Regions from separate parts of the Neptunomonas japonica JAMM 1380 genome, predicted to be linked through region 3. Evidence: predicted binding sites of a transcription regulator. Region 3 holds the regulator's gene; each other region holds the start of a gene.
The links. Region 3 encodes sigma-54, which starts transcription at its own class of promoters, with help from an activator protein. Its sites were predicted from a motif close to TGGCACNNNNNTTGCTNT; they were not measured.

Region 1 (5,302 bases), 600 kb from region 3:
TAGAGATGACAGTATAAAAGAGTGTAGCTCACTATAAAAAATGATTCCTCACTTCAAATAGCACTTTTATAACCGTGCTGGCGCCATGCTTCATAAACCACAATGGCGCACGCATTGGAAAGATTCAAGCTTCGACTGCCATCACACATCGGCAATTTAACACACTGCTCAACCGGCAAGCTATCTCTTACATCTTCCGGTAGGCCACGGGTTTCAGGGCCAAATAAAAGCACATCTCCCTCAGAAAAACTGACTTCACTGTGGAAGCTTTGCCCTTTAGTTGTCAGTGCCCACACTTTAGGAGAGCCCAGTTCGTTCAAGCACTCTTGGAGAGAGTCATGGACACGCATCGCTGCAAACTCATGATAATCAAGCCCAGCTCGCCGTAGTTTTTTATCATCAAGCTCAAAACCTAAAGGCTTAATTAGGTGCAAGTGGAACCCTGTATTAGCACATAGACGGATAATATTGCCCGTATTAGGCGGTATTTCAGGCTCAAAAAGAACAACATGCAGCATAATGCTTCTCGTTAAAATAGATCAGTTAACATTATACCGTCATACACTCAAAATCACTCCTCTTCTGTACTTTCAACAACTAGTTTGAGGTCTTTAATTTTCCGTGTCAGCGTATTACGCCCCCAACCTAACAATACTGCTGCGTCTCGCCTCCTCCCAGCGGTATGTTTTAATGCTGTTTCAATCATTATTTTTTCAAATGCAGGCATTGCTGCATCAATAACCCCTTGCTTGCCGGCACTCAATTGCTGATCAACCCAATTACGTAAAGCGTGCTCCCAATTAGAGGTAATCACTTCAGCAGCCCCTTGCTGCTCGGCCAATTCAGGAGGCATGTCGGAAACCAATACTTCTCGTCCAGACGCCATAACCGTCAGCCAGCGACAGGTGTTTTCTAGTTGCCGAACATTACCAGGCCACGCCAAATCACACATAAACGCCTCGGTTTCAGGCTTTAAAACCTTTGCCTCAACGTTGAGCTCTTCTGCTGAACGCACCAGAAAGTGTCTAGCCAAGCGCGGTATATCTTCTTTGCGCTCAAACAGTTGCGGAATATGAATACGAATGACATTTAGACGATGAAATAAATCTTCACGAAACCGCCCTTCTTGGACCAAGCCCTCAAGGTCCTGATGGGTTGCAGCAATAATACGCACATCAACTTTAACAGCGGTATGCCCACCTACTCGATAAAACTCACCATCAGCCAGCACTCGCAGCAAACGGGTCTGAGTCTCGGCCGGCATGTCTCCAATTTCATCTAGAAATAATGTGCCACCATCAGCTTGTTCAAACCGTCCATGACGAGCCGCCGCCGCTCCTGTAAAAGCGCCTTTTTCATGACCAAAAAGCTCCGACTCTATCAAATCTTTTGGGATCGCTGCCATATTAAGCGCTATAAAAGATGAAGAGGATCTCGGGCTATGCTTATGCAAAGCATGAGCGACCAGCTCTTTGCCTGTTCCCGACTTTCCGTTTATCAAGACCGTTATATTCGATTGAGATAAACGTCCAATAGCCCTGAACACCTCCTGCATAGCAGGTGCCTCGCCAATAATCTCAGCAGTGTCTAGCGCAACAGGTTCAGCACTTTCTTGTCTTTGCTCAAACGCATGCTCAACAGCTCTTGTTACTAAAGCAACCGCATCATCAACGTCAAAGGGCTTAGGCAAGTACTCAAACGCACCACCTTGATAAGAGGCGACAGCGCTATCCAAATCAGAGTGTGCGGTCATAATGATGATAGGCATCTGCGGATGTATTTTTTGTATGCGCTCAAGTAGCTGTAAACCATCGATACCTGGCATACGAATATCACTAATGACAGCATCAGGAGTGCTCTTTTCAAGCTGCTTCAATACGTCATCCGCTTTTTCAAATACTTGTGTCTCAATACCAACCTGACTTAATGCTCTTTCGAGCACCCAGCGGATGGAACGGTCATCATCTACTATCCATACTTTACCGGGCATTTTCATTACTTAACTCCAAGGGAATATTGAGTGAAAAACGTGTACACCCGGGCTCACTGCTACACTCAATTAGCCCATGATGTTGATTAATGATGGATTGCGCTATAGACAACCCCAACCCCGAGCCATCTGCTCGACCGCTGATCATCGGATAGAAAACTGTATTAAGTATGTCTGTGGGTATCCCTGGACCATTATCAATAATATCAAGGCAGCACACTAATCTATGCCGCTCAGAACCCAACGTCACCTGACGCTTTGCTCGAGTTCGAAGAAAAATCTCTGGTGCTTCAACCTCATTTTCTTGTAATGCCTGCATCGCATTTCTTACAACATTCAATACCGCTTGAATAATTCTCTCTGAATCCCCCGTAAATTCAGGAATACTCGGGTCATAATCCCTTCTCAGGGCCAGCTTACCAGCGCATTCTGCATTCACTAATGCACAGACTCTCTCGAGCACTGCATGGATATTTACTTGCTCTTGCTTGGGAAGCTGATGTGAGCCCAATAATCGATCAACCAGATTCCTTAACCGGTCAACCTCTTCGATAATGATATGCGTATATTCATGTAACGCTTCATCTTCTAATTCTCTTTCGAGCAACTGTGCCGCCCCTCGAATACCCCCTAGAGGGTTCTTTATCTCATGCGCCATTCCTCTCACTAAATTCCGAGTAGCGGCATGGTGTGATAACAACTCCTCTTCGCGCTCGATTCGCAGCAGACGATCTCTTGCTTGGATCTCAATTAGCAACATAGGACTATGCTGCAATGGTAAAGGATTAACACTGTAATCAACTGTGAGCTCATGACCACTCATCGTAAGAAGTTTTGCTTCACGACGCGTGTATGGGTGGCCAGAGTGGATTGATTTCTTTAGTACTGCCAGCTCATCAGAATCATTAGTAAGCCACTGCTCAACACCGTAATTTCTCAAACGCTTGGCTGTCGCTTCCAGCAGCATTTCTGCAGCAGGGTTCATATAATCGATACACAGCTTCTCATCCAACAGAATCACACTGGTAGATAGGTTTTCTAAAGTTTGCTTATGTGTTTGTTTTCGAAACATCCGCGCGACCACCTAATACGTTGTTAAGCACAATGCAAAATAAGCGCCAACTTATAAAAATATTCTTTTATAACCAGAAAGCGCTAACAACACGCCTAAAGAGATACAAGCAAAGACTAGTTATGCGTATACCACTATAGCACCACTTCCAAACGCACCAATATAGTGCACCACTACTTTATTAGTGCGTTATTCTTACTCATTACAGTAAATACCAGGCAAAAAAAAACCTCCCGAAGGAGGTTTCTTTAAACAATCTCAATTAGCAAGAGTAGTACAAGTCATACTCTACAGGGTGAGTTGTCTGGTTTACTTTATCTACTTCTGCCTGCTTCACTTCAATGTATGCATCAAGCATATCATCAGTAAATACGTTGCCGCGTGTCAGGAATTCACGGTCAGCATCTAGCTCAGCCAATGCTTCAGCTAAAGAACCACAAACTTGTGGAATCTCTGCTGCTTCTTCTGGAGGAAGGTCATACAGATCTTTATCTGCAGCATCGCCAGGATGAATCTTGTTCTGAATACCGTCAAGACCAGCCATCATCAGTGCTGCGAAGCACAAGTATGGGTTAGCAATTGGATCAGGAAAACGAGTTTCGATACGACGTGCTTTAGCAGTAGTCACATAAGGAATACGGATAGAAGCCGAACGGTTACGAGCCGAATAAGCCAGCATTACAGGCGCTTCAAAATGAGGAACCAAGCGCTTATAAGAGTTCGTACCTGGATTAGTCAGTGCACAAAGCGCTTTAGCGTGCTTAATGATACCACCGATGTAGAACAAAGCGGTCTCACTCATACCTGCATAAGCGTCACCAGCAAAGATGTTTACACCATCTTTAGACAAAGACTGATGAACATGCATACCAGAACCGTTATCACCAACAATTGGCTTAGGCATGAAAGTCGCCGTTTTACCATACGCATGAGCAACATTATGTACGCAGTATTTTAAAACCTGGACTTCATCTGCTTTATTTACTAGCGTGTTAGCACCAACACCAATTTCACACTGACCAGCCGTCGCTACTTCATGGTGATGAACTTCAACATCCAATCCCATAGCCGTCATTGCATTACACATGTTTGCACGTAGGTCATGTAGAGAATCAACAGGAGGAACAGGGAAGTAACCACCCTTAACACGTGGACGGTGACCTGTATTACCACCTTCATACTTGTTGTTCGTAGACCATGCAGCTTCTTCAGAAGTAATAGTGTAACCACAACCACTCATTTCATTATGGAAATGAACTTCATCAAATACGAAGAACTCAGGCTCAGGGCCAAACATTGCTGTATCAGCGATACCGGTAGACTTTAGATACTCTTCAGCACGGCGAGCAACAGAACGAGGATCACGCTCATAACCCTGACCCGTTACCGGCTCAACGATATCACAACGGACAATAACAGTAGACTCTTCAGAAAACGGGTCCAAGATAGATGCACTATCATCTGGCTGAAGAATCATGTCAGATTCATTAATACCCTTCCAACCTTCGATAGAAGAACCGTCAAACATTTTCCCTTCTTCAAAGAAGTCATCACCCATCTGGTGAACAGGAATAGTAACGTGCTGCTCTTTACCTTTAGTGTCAGTGAATCGCATATCAACCCACTTAACATCATTTTCTTCGATTAACTTCAGAGTCTTCTCTGACATTTGGCTCTCTCCACATCAAAATTTTGTCAGACACGCTAAAAAACACGGTCCTGAAAAACATATCGGCCTAAGCCGGCTTAATATTTCAATAAGCAACTAGTGTGCCAGCACATATGTGCTTGATTTTATTACACCAGCCACCTTCAAACCCAATAAAACGCACCAAAATAACCCGAAAAACAAAACATCGCACCATAACAGTGCATAAACCGTGTTACATATACCGCTTTATATAGCCGCTAATATCATACTCCAACCTAAAACAAACTTCTTGTGGAAAAAAGACGTACAAACATAACTATTAATCAGGATCAACGTTGCTATTGCGTGTATAATGCGGCCTTTATGAAAATCTCTACAGGTACTTCCACGTGATCGAGAAGCTGAGAAATATCGCCATCATTGCGCACGTTGACCATGGTAAAACCACACTGGTTGACAAACTATTATCGCAATCTGGCACCCTGGGCCGCCGAGATGAGGGCACCGAGCGCATTATGGACTCCAATGACCAGGAGAAAGAGCGCGGTATTACCATTCTGGCAAAAAATACAGCCATTGAGTGGAACGG
Region 2 (5,302 bases), 1.8 Mb from region 3:
AGGCCTTCAGGGGCAATTTGATGAATTGCTAAATACTGCAAGTTACCAGTACCCCAAAGATAAAGCCCTTAAGGTTAAGGCTGCGCTCTTACGCAGTCAGTTAAGTAGTGATATGGGCAATGAGGATGATGCAAACCGCTACATGGGTGAGGCATCTAAGCTTGCAGGGCAGCTTGATCAATCGCTAGATTTGCAAAGAGAGTTGTTGGATATAATAGGCGACCGTTTACCTATTCTCGAGGAGCGACCCGCTCCAGAGAAGGATAAGCCTAAGGGGCATACGCATGACCCAGAAATGAGTATTCGAGTGAATCGCTTAGGTGTTAAGCATTACCTTGCAGACAAGGTTCCTCAGGCAATTCGTTACTTTGGTTTAGCCATTGAAAATGATCCCAAAAACTCACGGGCATTGCTTAACTTAGCGCAGTTATTTCTAGAATCTGCAAAACAAGAATCCACCCGTCGAGAAGAGCGCCTTAAAATGGTGACACGGTATCTACGTTTGGCAGAGCGCATGACATTGAATGAATTGGAAACTAAAAAACTCATCTTGCTTAAGGCTTGCAGTAAAGTGTCTTTAGAGAAGCTTCCTGAAGGGAGTTTAGGTGTCTTGCTTAAATAGTAGAAAGGTCACTTTAAAAAATAAAATGACTTTTACTGATAGTTTAACTTTCCAGTTTTTTTAATCGGTAGGCGAGTTGCGGGCGAGTTATTCCTAGTAAACGTGCCGCTTTTGAAATATTTCCTTGGGATTGCTCCATCGCCTCTAATAACAGAGCCGACTCAAACTCATCAAGATTTACACTATTATTTAATAGCTCTTTACAGATGCTCTTGTAAGAGTTGCTTTTGGAGTTATCCGTCTCGCTATTCGTTATTTGAGGTGATGCATCTAGAGCACGTTTACTCATGATATTAAGTGGATGGCTGGGCTCTGATAATGAGGGGAAAAATGAATCTAAGCCAATAGTGTGATTGTTTTCACTGAGGATTACACCGCGTTCTATCATATTTTCCAATTCACGAATATTGCCCGGCCACTTGTATTCCATCAATGCTTGCATAGCCATATCTGAAACACCCAGCGTTCTCTTGTTGTAGAAGTTATGATACTTCTCTAAAAAGTGATTGATCAGTAACGGGATATCTTCACCGCGTTCACGCAGGGGAGGGATGTGTACTGGATAAATATTAAGACGATAGTAAAGGTCTTCACGAAACACACCATCTTGTACTGCTTTTTCTAAATTGATGTTGGCCGCAGCAACTACTCTCACATCAATAAAGCGGGTACGGTTATCACCCACTCTTTCTAGCTCGCTTTCTTGTAGAACTCTAAGCAAAGAGGCTTGCGCGCGAGCTGAAAGATCAACAACTTCATCAAGAAAAAGAGTGCCTCCGTTCGCACGTTCAAAGCGCCCTTCGCGAGATTGTGTAGCACCAGTAAAGGCGCCTTTCTCTACACCAAATAGTTCGGCCTCGATAAGGTCTGGTGAAATACAGGCACAATTAACCGCTATAAAAGGTTTATCGGAGCGATCCGAACTTTGATGGAGTCCGCGGGCAAATATTTCTTTACCTACGCCGGTTTCACCCTGCAGTAATACAGTGACTTTGCTAGTTGATGCTTTGTGAATTAGTTGGCAGGCATTTCGAAAAGTTGATGATTGACCCACTGAGTTGAGTAATGAATCTCCCTCTTTTTCGCTGTTGCCAAAGTTAGCACGAAGCTCACTTAGTTGGCTTTGTAATGAAAATAGTTCTTCGGCGATAGGGTCAGGGAGCAGCATGCTTTCAAGCTCAACAGAGTCTTCCCACTCTTCAACAGGCTTTCCAATGATATGGCAATGATCCGCACCAGCACCTTTGCACATTGACTCCTTAAAGATGATTTGGCGCCCCATATAGTAAGTAGTATATCCACTGGCATATCCGATCAGTGTCCAGCAAATAGGGTCCTCTGAAATACCGCATTCCTGGAGGTGGATTTCTGCTTCATAAGAGTCGAACCAGTCGAATTCTCCGTCAAACGTGCCGCTATCTAGATCGAAATCAAGAGAAGTAGGTTTGACATTCACCATGCCTTTTATGATGTGTAATTGCGGCCCCATGTAGAAAGACTGCTTTTTTGACAAATCCGGTCTTATCTTGCTAACAAGCTCAGCATCTTTCCAACCAGAGTGGTAGCCAAACCGCATTAAAAAACCTCGTGCTCTTTGAACACCTAAGGTCTCAATAAGTTCTTTTCGTAGTAAGCCCATCACGCTTGCGTGAATCAATAACATCCTTTGCTCATTAAACCAGATTTTTCCGTTTTCATGATCAAAGTGAAGTTGTGACAGGAGATCCTCACTGCCGGGAAACTGAAGTTCAGGTTGTTTAGACATTATTATTTTTATACCAACTTAGACTGTATGGAAATTATTATGGAGTATTTTCTTGATGATTGTCGAATGGTTTTTAATCAAGTCATAAGCTCTCGGTCTTGCTAATTCGATTTGACCGCGTGTTTTAATTTTTCTCTTTCTAGGCGTTGTGAGTGATCAAATGATCAAATGAGCAAGGTGGTTTTTTAATCATTTGCTGAGATGAGTAAATATTGATGAACTCATATCTGGCGTTGACTTACTTCAGTTGTTTTTTATTATTTTATTTTATTTTCTTTATTAAACAAATAGTTATATTTATTGGTTCTTTTAAATAAGGTTGTTATTAAATTATGGCACAACGGTTGCTCTAGGTTCTAGTGAGATGATTAATGCCACAGGGGCTATTCGTAATGAGCAAATCAATACTTGTGACTAATAACAAAAAAATTGGCTCTTCGTTTGAACAATTAGAGAAGTATGTACGTGTGCACAGCAACCCTGATGTTCCTTTTGTCGAATTCGACTTTGCTATTGGTGCTCCAGAATTGTTCGTTGAACTTGTATTGCCACGGCTTGCGTTTGAGGCTTTTTGTAAGAGTAATTCAGTCGTTCATATGAGCAATGAGCAGATCGCCATTGTAGATGCCGAAAGTAAAAAGTGGCGTTACGGCGAAGATACGCTCATGGCAAGTAATCATGCTCAATCTCCTTCATAACAGTAACTATCAGCTGGGAAAAGTTCGATGACCATTGAAATCAAAACTTCGATGCTGGAGCCGGTTCGTCATACCTTTGCGCATATAGAGCGCCGTTTCGGTGACAAACCAGCCACTCGCTATCAGGAAGCTACGTATGACGTTCAATCAGAAACTAACTTCCATTATCGTCCTTTGTGGCAACCTGACTTAGAGCTCAACGATCCGCGTCGTACCGATATTCAGATGAATGATTGGTATGCCTTCAAGGATCCACGCCAATTTTACTATGGCTCGTACGTGCAGCAACGCGCAAAAATGCAAGAGGCTGCTGAAAACAATTATGCTTTTTTTGAAAAGCGTAATCTTGCAGACCACCTTAGCGAAGAGTTACGTGCCAGTCTAATTCGTTTTTTAGTGCCGTTTCGCCATGTTGAGCATACCGCCAACTTAAACAATGTTTATGGTGCTGCTTATGGATATGGAACCGCGATTACTCAGGCGCTGATGTTTGATGGTATGGACCGTCTTGGGATGGCTCAGTACCTATCTCGTATAGGTTTGATTCTAGATGGCAATAGTGGTGATTCGCTTGTAGAGGCTAAAACACAATGGATGTCTGCTGATATTTGGCAAGGTGTTCGTGCTATTTGTGAAGAGATGTTGGTGACTAAAGACTGGTTTGAATTACTGATCGCTCAGGACTTTGTCATCGATAATTTGGTTGCCAATCTTGTGTATGAGCAGTGGGATGAAAAACTAGCTGAAAATGGTGGGCAGGATGTAGCGATGTTGACTGAGTTTATGCGGGTTTGGCATAAGGATACCGCTCGCTGGGTTGACGCTGTGATTAAAGTGGCCGCGGTAGAATCCGACGAAAATCAGCTATTAATTTCTGGCTGGGTTACTAAGTGGCGCGGTAAGGCTGCCGAAGCATTTGCACCTCTTTGTAATGAAATGCTGAGTGAAAAAGCATTGACTGATGCGCTTTCGGTTATGGATAAACGATTGGCTAAGGCCGGTATTAAGTAAGGGGTTTCTACATGTCAAAAGTCTATATAGCACTACAAGATAATGATGTATCACGCTACATCGTGGAAGCTATTGAAGAGGATAATCCAGACGTAACGGTTATCCATATGCCGGCCATGATTCGCATTGAAAATGAAGACTCTTTAGTGGTTAAGCGTGAAACGGTGGAAGAAAAACTAGGGCGTGAGTGGGATGTTCAGGAGCTTCATTTGAACCTAATTACGCTGGGTGGAAATGTTGACGAAGAAGATGATCAACTGAGCCTTACCTGGAACTAATAATAAAAAAGGTACTTCGACATGGCTGCTAAAAAGCTCAATTTAAAAGATAAATATCGTTTGCTGACGCGCGATTTGGATTGGGAGTTCTCCTACCAAGATCGTAAAGAAGCGTTTCCTTACGAAGAGTTCGAGGGAATAAAAATTACTGACTGGTCAAAATGGGAAGACCCATTTCGTTTGACTATGGATAGTTATTGGAAATATCAAGCTGAGAAAGAGAAGAAACTGTACGCGATATTGGATGCTTTTTCACAAAATAACGGACAAACCAATATTTCAGATCCGCGATATGTCAATGCACTCAAAATATTCCTGACAGGGGTGTCGCCGCTTGAATATCAAGCATACCAAGGGTTTGCGCAGACAGGGCGTGAATTTGGCGGTGTTGGTGCACGTGTTGCTTGTCAGATGCAATCCATTGATGAGTTACGTCACGTCCAGACTCAGATTCATGCAATGAGTCATTACAATAAGTTTTTTGATGGATTTCAGGAGTTCAGCCATCAGCATGACCGCATTTGGTATCTGTCAGTACCTAAATCGTTCTTTAACGATGCGCGCGCAGCGGGGCCTTTTGAGTTCATGGTTGCCATCGGATTCTCATTTGAATATGTCTTAACTAACCTATTGTTTGTGCCCTTTATGTCAGGTGCTGCTTACAACGGGGATATGGCAACAGTGACTTTCGGTTTTTCTGCGCAGTCCGATGAAGCTCGCCACATGACACTTGGGCTGGAGGTCATCAAGTTCTTGCTTGAGCAGCATGAAGATAATGTGCCGATTGTACAAAAATGGATTGATAAATGGTTCTGGCGCGGCACGCGACTGCTCACTATTGTTGCCATGATGATGGATTACATGCTGCCAAATAAAGTGATGAGTTGGAAGGAAGCATGGGAGGTCTATTTCGAGGAGGCGGGTGGCG
Region 3 (5,302 bases):
TATTTACAGACGGTGACTTACGACGCACACTTGATCAAGAATTAAATCTCAAAACAACAGCCATTGAAGAAGTGATGACACATCAGTGCACCACTATTTCTGGTGACTTGCTCGCCGCCGAAGCGTTAAAAATCATGCAGGACAAAAAAATCAACGCATTAATCATATGCGATGACAAGAATCGCCCAACCGGCGCATTAAATATGCACGACATGCTTAAAGCAGGGGTTATTTAATGCAAAAAAATGAAGAGCCCTACACTAAAAGCATCAATTGAAATTCAGGAAGCGACTGCCCACTCTACTTCAATGACGGCTTGCGTGGCTCGTGAATTTTGCAAAACAACTCTTGAGGCTAAAAGCCAATTAGAGTGTGCTTATGAGAGGTTCTTGTAAGCATGTTACTGACGCGCAGCAAAACCAGGATATTTTTGGCAATATTGCTGCTGTTCCCTCTCTTTCTTTATTGGATTATTAGCTCCGATTCGAATATAGAAGACGCCTCTGAAGCGGAAATAATCAGTGGCGTTGATTACTTTATGAAATCCGCTTCAAGTAAAGAATTCAATAAAGATGGAGAGCTTCTACGTACGCTTAAGGCAAACGAGCTTAACCACTTCCCAAGAGCAAAACGCACTACACTCAAACAACCCCACATTACTTTAATGGCTGAGAATAGCCCTCGCTTAACTAGCGAAAGCCTTTCAGGCATTGCTTATGATAATATCGATCGCTTCGACCTTGTTGAACAAGTTATCGTCACGCATAATCCAACAAGCCCGATACCAAGTGTGTTAAGAACATCAAGCCTGAGTCTCTACCAAGCTCAAGGAACGGCAAAGACTAACGCGCCCGTGGAGATCACCCAGCAATCCAATATCACAACAGCTACGGGCATGATTATTAACTATAAAATGAATACATCGGAACTACTTTCTGATGTAAAAGGCACTTTCCATGCTAAATAACAGATCATTAATACAGCTCTTTCTGCTTATAAGTGCATTGTTCAGCTCATTTTGCTTTGCGCTCCCGACTGATCGAAAGCAGCCTATTCATATAAGTGCAGACAGTGCTCGCATTGACGACAACACAGGTACAACAACATACAAAGGCAATGTCCTGATGACCCAAGGCAGCATGGAGATTCGAGCAGCCAAGGTCGACCTATATCGAAAAAAGGATGATATTAACCTAATCATCGCCACGGGAAGCCCTGCCAACTTTCGCCAAAGGCCCTCAAAAGATCAGCCGATTACTAACGCATTTGGCGAAAAATTAGAATATAAAATTGCTGAACAAACCGTCACTATAACGGGCCAAGCACGCGTAGAACAAGATAGAGACACATTTAGCGGCGAGCGTATCGTTTACCAAATGAAAAAAGCCATCGTCAACGCATATAGTGGATCTGGGTCCTCGGGACAACGCGTTAAAATGATTATTCAGCCTAAGGCCAATTAGTACAGATGAACACTCTTCTTCAGGCTTTACATCTAGCAAAATCATACAAAAAGAGACAGGTAGTTCGCGATGTCTCCCTGGAAGTTAACAGCGGTGAAATCGTTGGACTTCTAGGTCCAAACGGTGCGGGAAAAACCACCTGTTTTTATATGATTGTGGGGTTAGTTAATACCGACAAAGGCGCTATACGTATCAATAGCGATGACGTCACACAACTACCGATGCATGAACGCGCCCGAAAAGGAATAGGCTACCTCCCACAGGAAGCATCCATTTTCCGCAAACTTAGCGTACAAGATAACCTGCTCGGCATACTAGAGATGCGAAAAGAACTCTCGACAGCGCAGCGTAACGAGAAGCTAGAAAGCCTCCTAAGCGAATTCCACATCACACACTTACGCGACAGCTTAGGCATGAGCCTATCTGGCGGCGAACGCCGGCGTGTAGAAATAGCCCGAGCGTTGGCCTCCGAACCTACCTTTATTCTATTAGACGAACCATTTGCCGGCGTTGATCCCATCTCTGTAAATGACATAAAACACACTATAAAACACCTACAATCCAAAGGTATTGGTATTTTAATTACTGACCATAATGTGAGAGAAACACTCGATATTTGTGAAAAAGCCTATATTGTTAGTGAAGGCGTTATTCTTGCTCAAGGAACACCAGAAGAGATACTTTCAAATGAACAAGTAAAAGCAGCCTACTTAGGACATACATTTACACTTTGAACATCACATTGTAAATTTCACATTCTAAGTTATATGAACTGCCCTATTGGAGTAACCTTGTAGTTATATGAAGCAATCATTGCAACTCAAAATGGGTCAGCACCTGACAATGACCCCTCAACTACAACAAGCTATTCGTTTGTTGCAGCTGTCGACACTCGACCTCCAACATGAAATACAGGAGGCACTGGACAGTAACCCGATGCTCGAAACGAGTGATGATTTCGATGAAACGCATCAACCCGAAGTACAGCAAGAAATAACCACTCCAAGTGAAGATAACAACCTCGCCCAATCCAGCACATCAAGCAACGAGAGCATAGAGAACTCAGCTGAAGATCAGTGGAGCGACAACATTCCCTCTGAACTCAGCACAGACTCCTCTTGGGAAGACACGTATCAAACAGGAACAAGCAGTAGCCAGCGAGATGATGATTCTTTTTTTGAATCTAACGACACGGCAGAAGAAACACTGCAAGACCACCTTAACTGGCAGTTAAATTTAACGCCAATGAGCCCGGCAGACCGCTTAATTGCTGAAGCAATTATTGACGGCATCGATAACGAAGGGTATTTGCGCTCCTCTACAGAAGAAATTCTTGAACACTTTAAAGAGAGCGAACCTACATTATTTGCCGAGTCTGAACTCGATGAAGTAGACGCAGTATTACACAGGATTCAACAGTTTGACCCTCCAGGCGTTGCCTCTCGTGATTTGGGTGAGTGCTTAAGCATTCAGTTGCGCCAATTACCACCAGACACGCCGCTGCTTCAACAAGCGCTTACATTATGCAAACAATACATACACTTGTTAGGAACACGGGATTATAAGCAGCTACTACGAAAACTGCGATTAAAAGAGCCTCAACTACAAGCTATTATTCTCTTAATACAATCACTAAACCCCTATCCCGGTTCTCATATTTCTAGCTCAAAAGCTGAATACGTTACCCCCGATGTATATGTAGAGAAATTCCAAGGGGTTTGGACGGTACGACTAAATCAAGACGCATCTCCCAACCTAAAAATTAACACGAGTTATGCCGACCTCATTCGTCGAGCTGACAGCAGCGCTGATAACACCTATCTTAAAAACCACTTACAAGAAGCTCGCTGGTTTATAAAAAGCCTACAAAGCCGTAATGAGACTCTACTAAAAGTATCTAGTCAGATTATTGAGCGCCAATCAGCGTTCTTGGAGCATGGTGATGAAGCCATGAAGCCAATGGTGTTACATGACATTGCAGAAGCAGTAGAAATGCATGAATCGACTATTTCTCGTGTTACCACACAAAAATATATGCACACTCCGCGCGGAATTTTTGAGTTAAAATATTTTTTTTCTAGTCATGTAAGCACCAATGACGGTGGCGCTGCGTCCTCTACAGCTATTCGCGCCGTCATTAAAAAAATGATTTCTGCTGAAAATACTGCAAAGCCGTTGAGTGATAACAAAATTGCCCAACTGTTAGACCAAGAAGGAATTAAAGTTGCAAGAAGGACTGTTGCAAAATACCGAGAAGCAATGGGCATTGCTCCTTCTAATGAAAGGAAGTGTCTGGTTTAATATTAAGTTATAACGACATGCGTCGTTTTAAAAGGAGATACCTATGCAAATCAATATTACAGGTCATCATGTAGAGCTTACTGAACCGCTTTCTGAGTATGTACATACTAAATTTGAGAAGCTTGAACGACATTTCGATAACATTACTAATGTACAAGTTACACTAAGCATAGACAAACAACGTCAAAAAGCTGAAGCGGATATGCACATCGCCGGCGGTGAAATTTTTGCCACAAGCGAACAAGATGATATGTATGCTGCTATTGATGGATTGATCGATAAACTAGATCGTCAGGTCATCAAACATAAAGAAAAACTAAAAGCCATAAGTAACTTTTAAAACTGAAATCACATGCCCATTCTGTCACTATTATCACCAGAGCGAGTTCTTCAAAATATTGAAGGAGGAAGCAAAAAACGTATCATTGAGCTTGTCAGTAAAATCATTGCTGAATCAAACAGTGATCTCTCAGCAGAAGCAGTATTTAGCGGCCTCATCGGCAGAGAACGCTTGGGCAGTACGGGCATAGGTGAAGGTGTGGCCATTCCACACTGTCGCCTTGCCAACGTCCAAACGGCCACTGGCGCACTTATATACTTATCCAAGCCCATTGATTTTGATGCGATCGATAATCGTCCTGTCGATTTATTATTTTTTCTATTAGTTCCCGAAGAAGCATGTGACGACCACTTAAGCACGCTCGGAAAGCTGGCCGAAGTATTCAGTCAGGAGGAGTTCCGGGACACATTAAGAAATACACATTCAAATGAGCAACTTTTAGACGTTGCTACTCAACTGTTTCGCATTTAGAGATGGATCTATGAAATTAGTGATCATTAGTGGGCGATCAGGCTCAGGAAAAAGTACAGCTCTACAAGCCCTCGAAGATGTTGGCTTCTATTGTATTGATAACCTTCCGGCCAAATTACTGCCAAACTTAATTGATCATATGTTAGAGGATGACGCACAGCTCAACCGTATTGCCGTGTGCATAGATGCTCGCAACCTATCAAGCAATCTCGAGAAATTGCCGAGCATCTGGCGAGATTTTAAAAAGCACCCTAAAATCACAGTTGAACTACTTTATGTTGATGCCTCTCACGACACACTATTAAAAAGATACAGCTCAACAAGACGACGCCACCCGATGGCAGAGTTAGTCAGTAACCTTCCTGACTCTATTGACTATGAACGCACATTATTAGAACCGATTGCTGATCTTGCTGATCTGCGAATAGACACAACACTACTATCTATTTACGAACTACGTGACATCATAAAACTCAGAATTTCTGAACGTAAAGAGCAGTCACTTTCTTTACAGTTTGAATCATTTGGTTTTAAACATGGCGTCCCTATGGATGTCGATATTGTTTTTGATATGCGTATTTTACCCAACCCATATTGGGTAGCTGAACTTAGAAAACACACAGGGCTCGACCAGCCGGTAATCGATTTTCTTAGCCAAGAAAGTGACGTAAACGCAATGATAAAGGATCTTCAAGAATACTTAGATAAATGGCTACCGCACTTCATG

Region 1: a site for sigma-54 is predicted at 3,094-3,111, ahead of glnL (nitrogen regulation protein NR(II)). Genes of this name have one in related genera too.
Region 2: a site for sigma-54 is predicted at 2,721-2,738, ahead of NEJAP_RS03385 (phenol hydroxylase subunit). Genes of this name have one in related genera too.

What each region holds. Positions count from the first base shown of each region.
Region 1 covers NZ_AP014546.1:3,657,797-3,663,098, forward strand. Annotated here, with positions in the region: gene trmL (tRNA (uridine(34)/cytosine(34)/5-carboxymethylaminomethyluridine(34)-2'-O)-methyltransferase TrmL) at 54-518, opposite strand; gene glnG (nitrogen regulation protein NR(I)) at 572-1,996, opposite strand; gene glnL (nitrogen regulation protein NR(II)) at 1,980-3,062, opposite strand; gene glnA (glutamate--ammonia ligase) at 3,325-4,731, opposite strand; gene typA (translational GTPase TypA) at 5,103-5,302, shown strand, end outside.
Region 2 covers NZ_AP014546.1:743,952-749,253, forward strand. Annotated here, with positions in the region: gene NEJAP_RS03375 (response regulator) at 1-622, shown strand, start outside; gene NEJAP_RS03380 (sigma-54-dependent Fis family transcriptional regulator) at 666-2,387, opposite strand; gene NEJAP_RS03385 (phenol hydroxylase subunit) at 2,780-3,085, shown strand; gene NEJAP_RS03390 (aromatic/alkene monooxygenase hydroxylase subunit beta) at 3,113-4,096, shown strand; gene NEJAP_RS03395 (MmoB/DmpM family protein) at 4,108-4,374, shown strand; gene NEJAP_RS03400 (aromatic/alkene/methane monooxygenase hydroxylase/oxygenase subunit alpha) at 4,396-5,302, shown strand, end outside.
Region 3 covers NZ_AP014546.1:3,062,188-3,067,489, forward strand. Annotated here, with positions in the region: gene NEJAP_RS14325 (KpsF/GutQ family sugar-phosphate isomerase) at 1-236, shown strand, start outside; gene lptC (LPS export ABC transporter periplasmic protein LptC) at 431-967, shown strand; gene lptA (lipopolysaccharide transport periplasmic protein LptA) at 957-1,463, shown strand; gene lptB (LPS export ABC transporter ATP-binding protein) at 1,469-2,197, shown strand; gene NEJAP_RS14345 (RNA polymerase factor sigma-54) at 2,265-3,764, shown strand; gene hpf (ribosome hibernation promoting factor) at 3,808-4,104, shown strand; gene ptsN (PTS IIA-like nitrogen regulatory protein PtsN) at 4,117-4,575, shown strand; gene rapZ (RNase adapter RapZ) at 4,586-5,302, shown strand, end outside.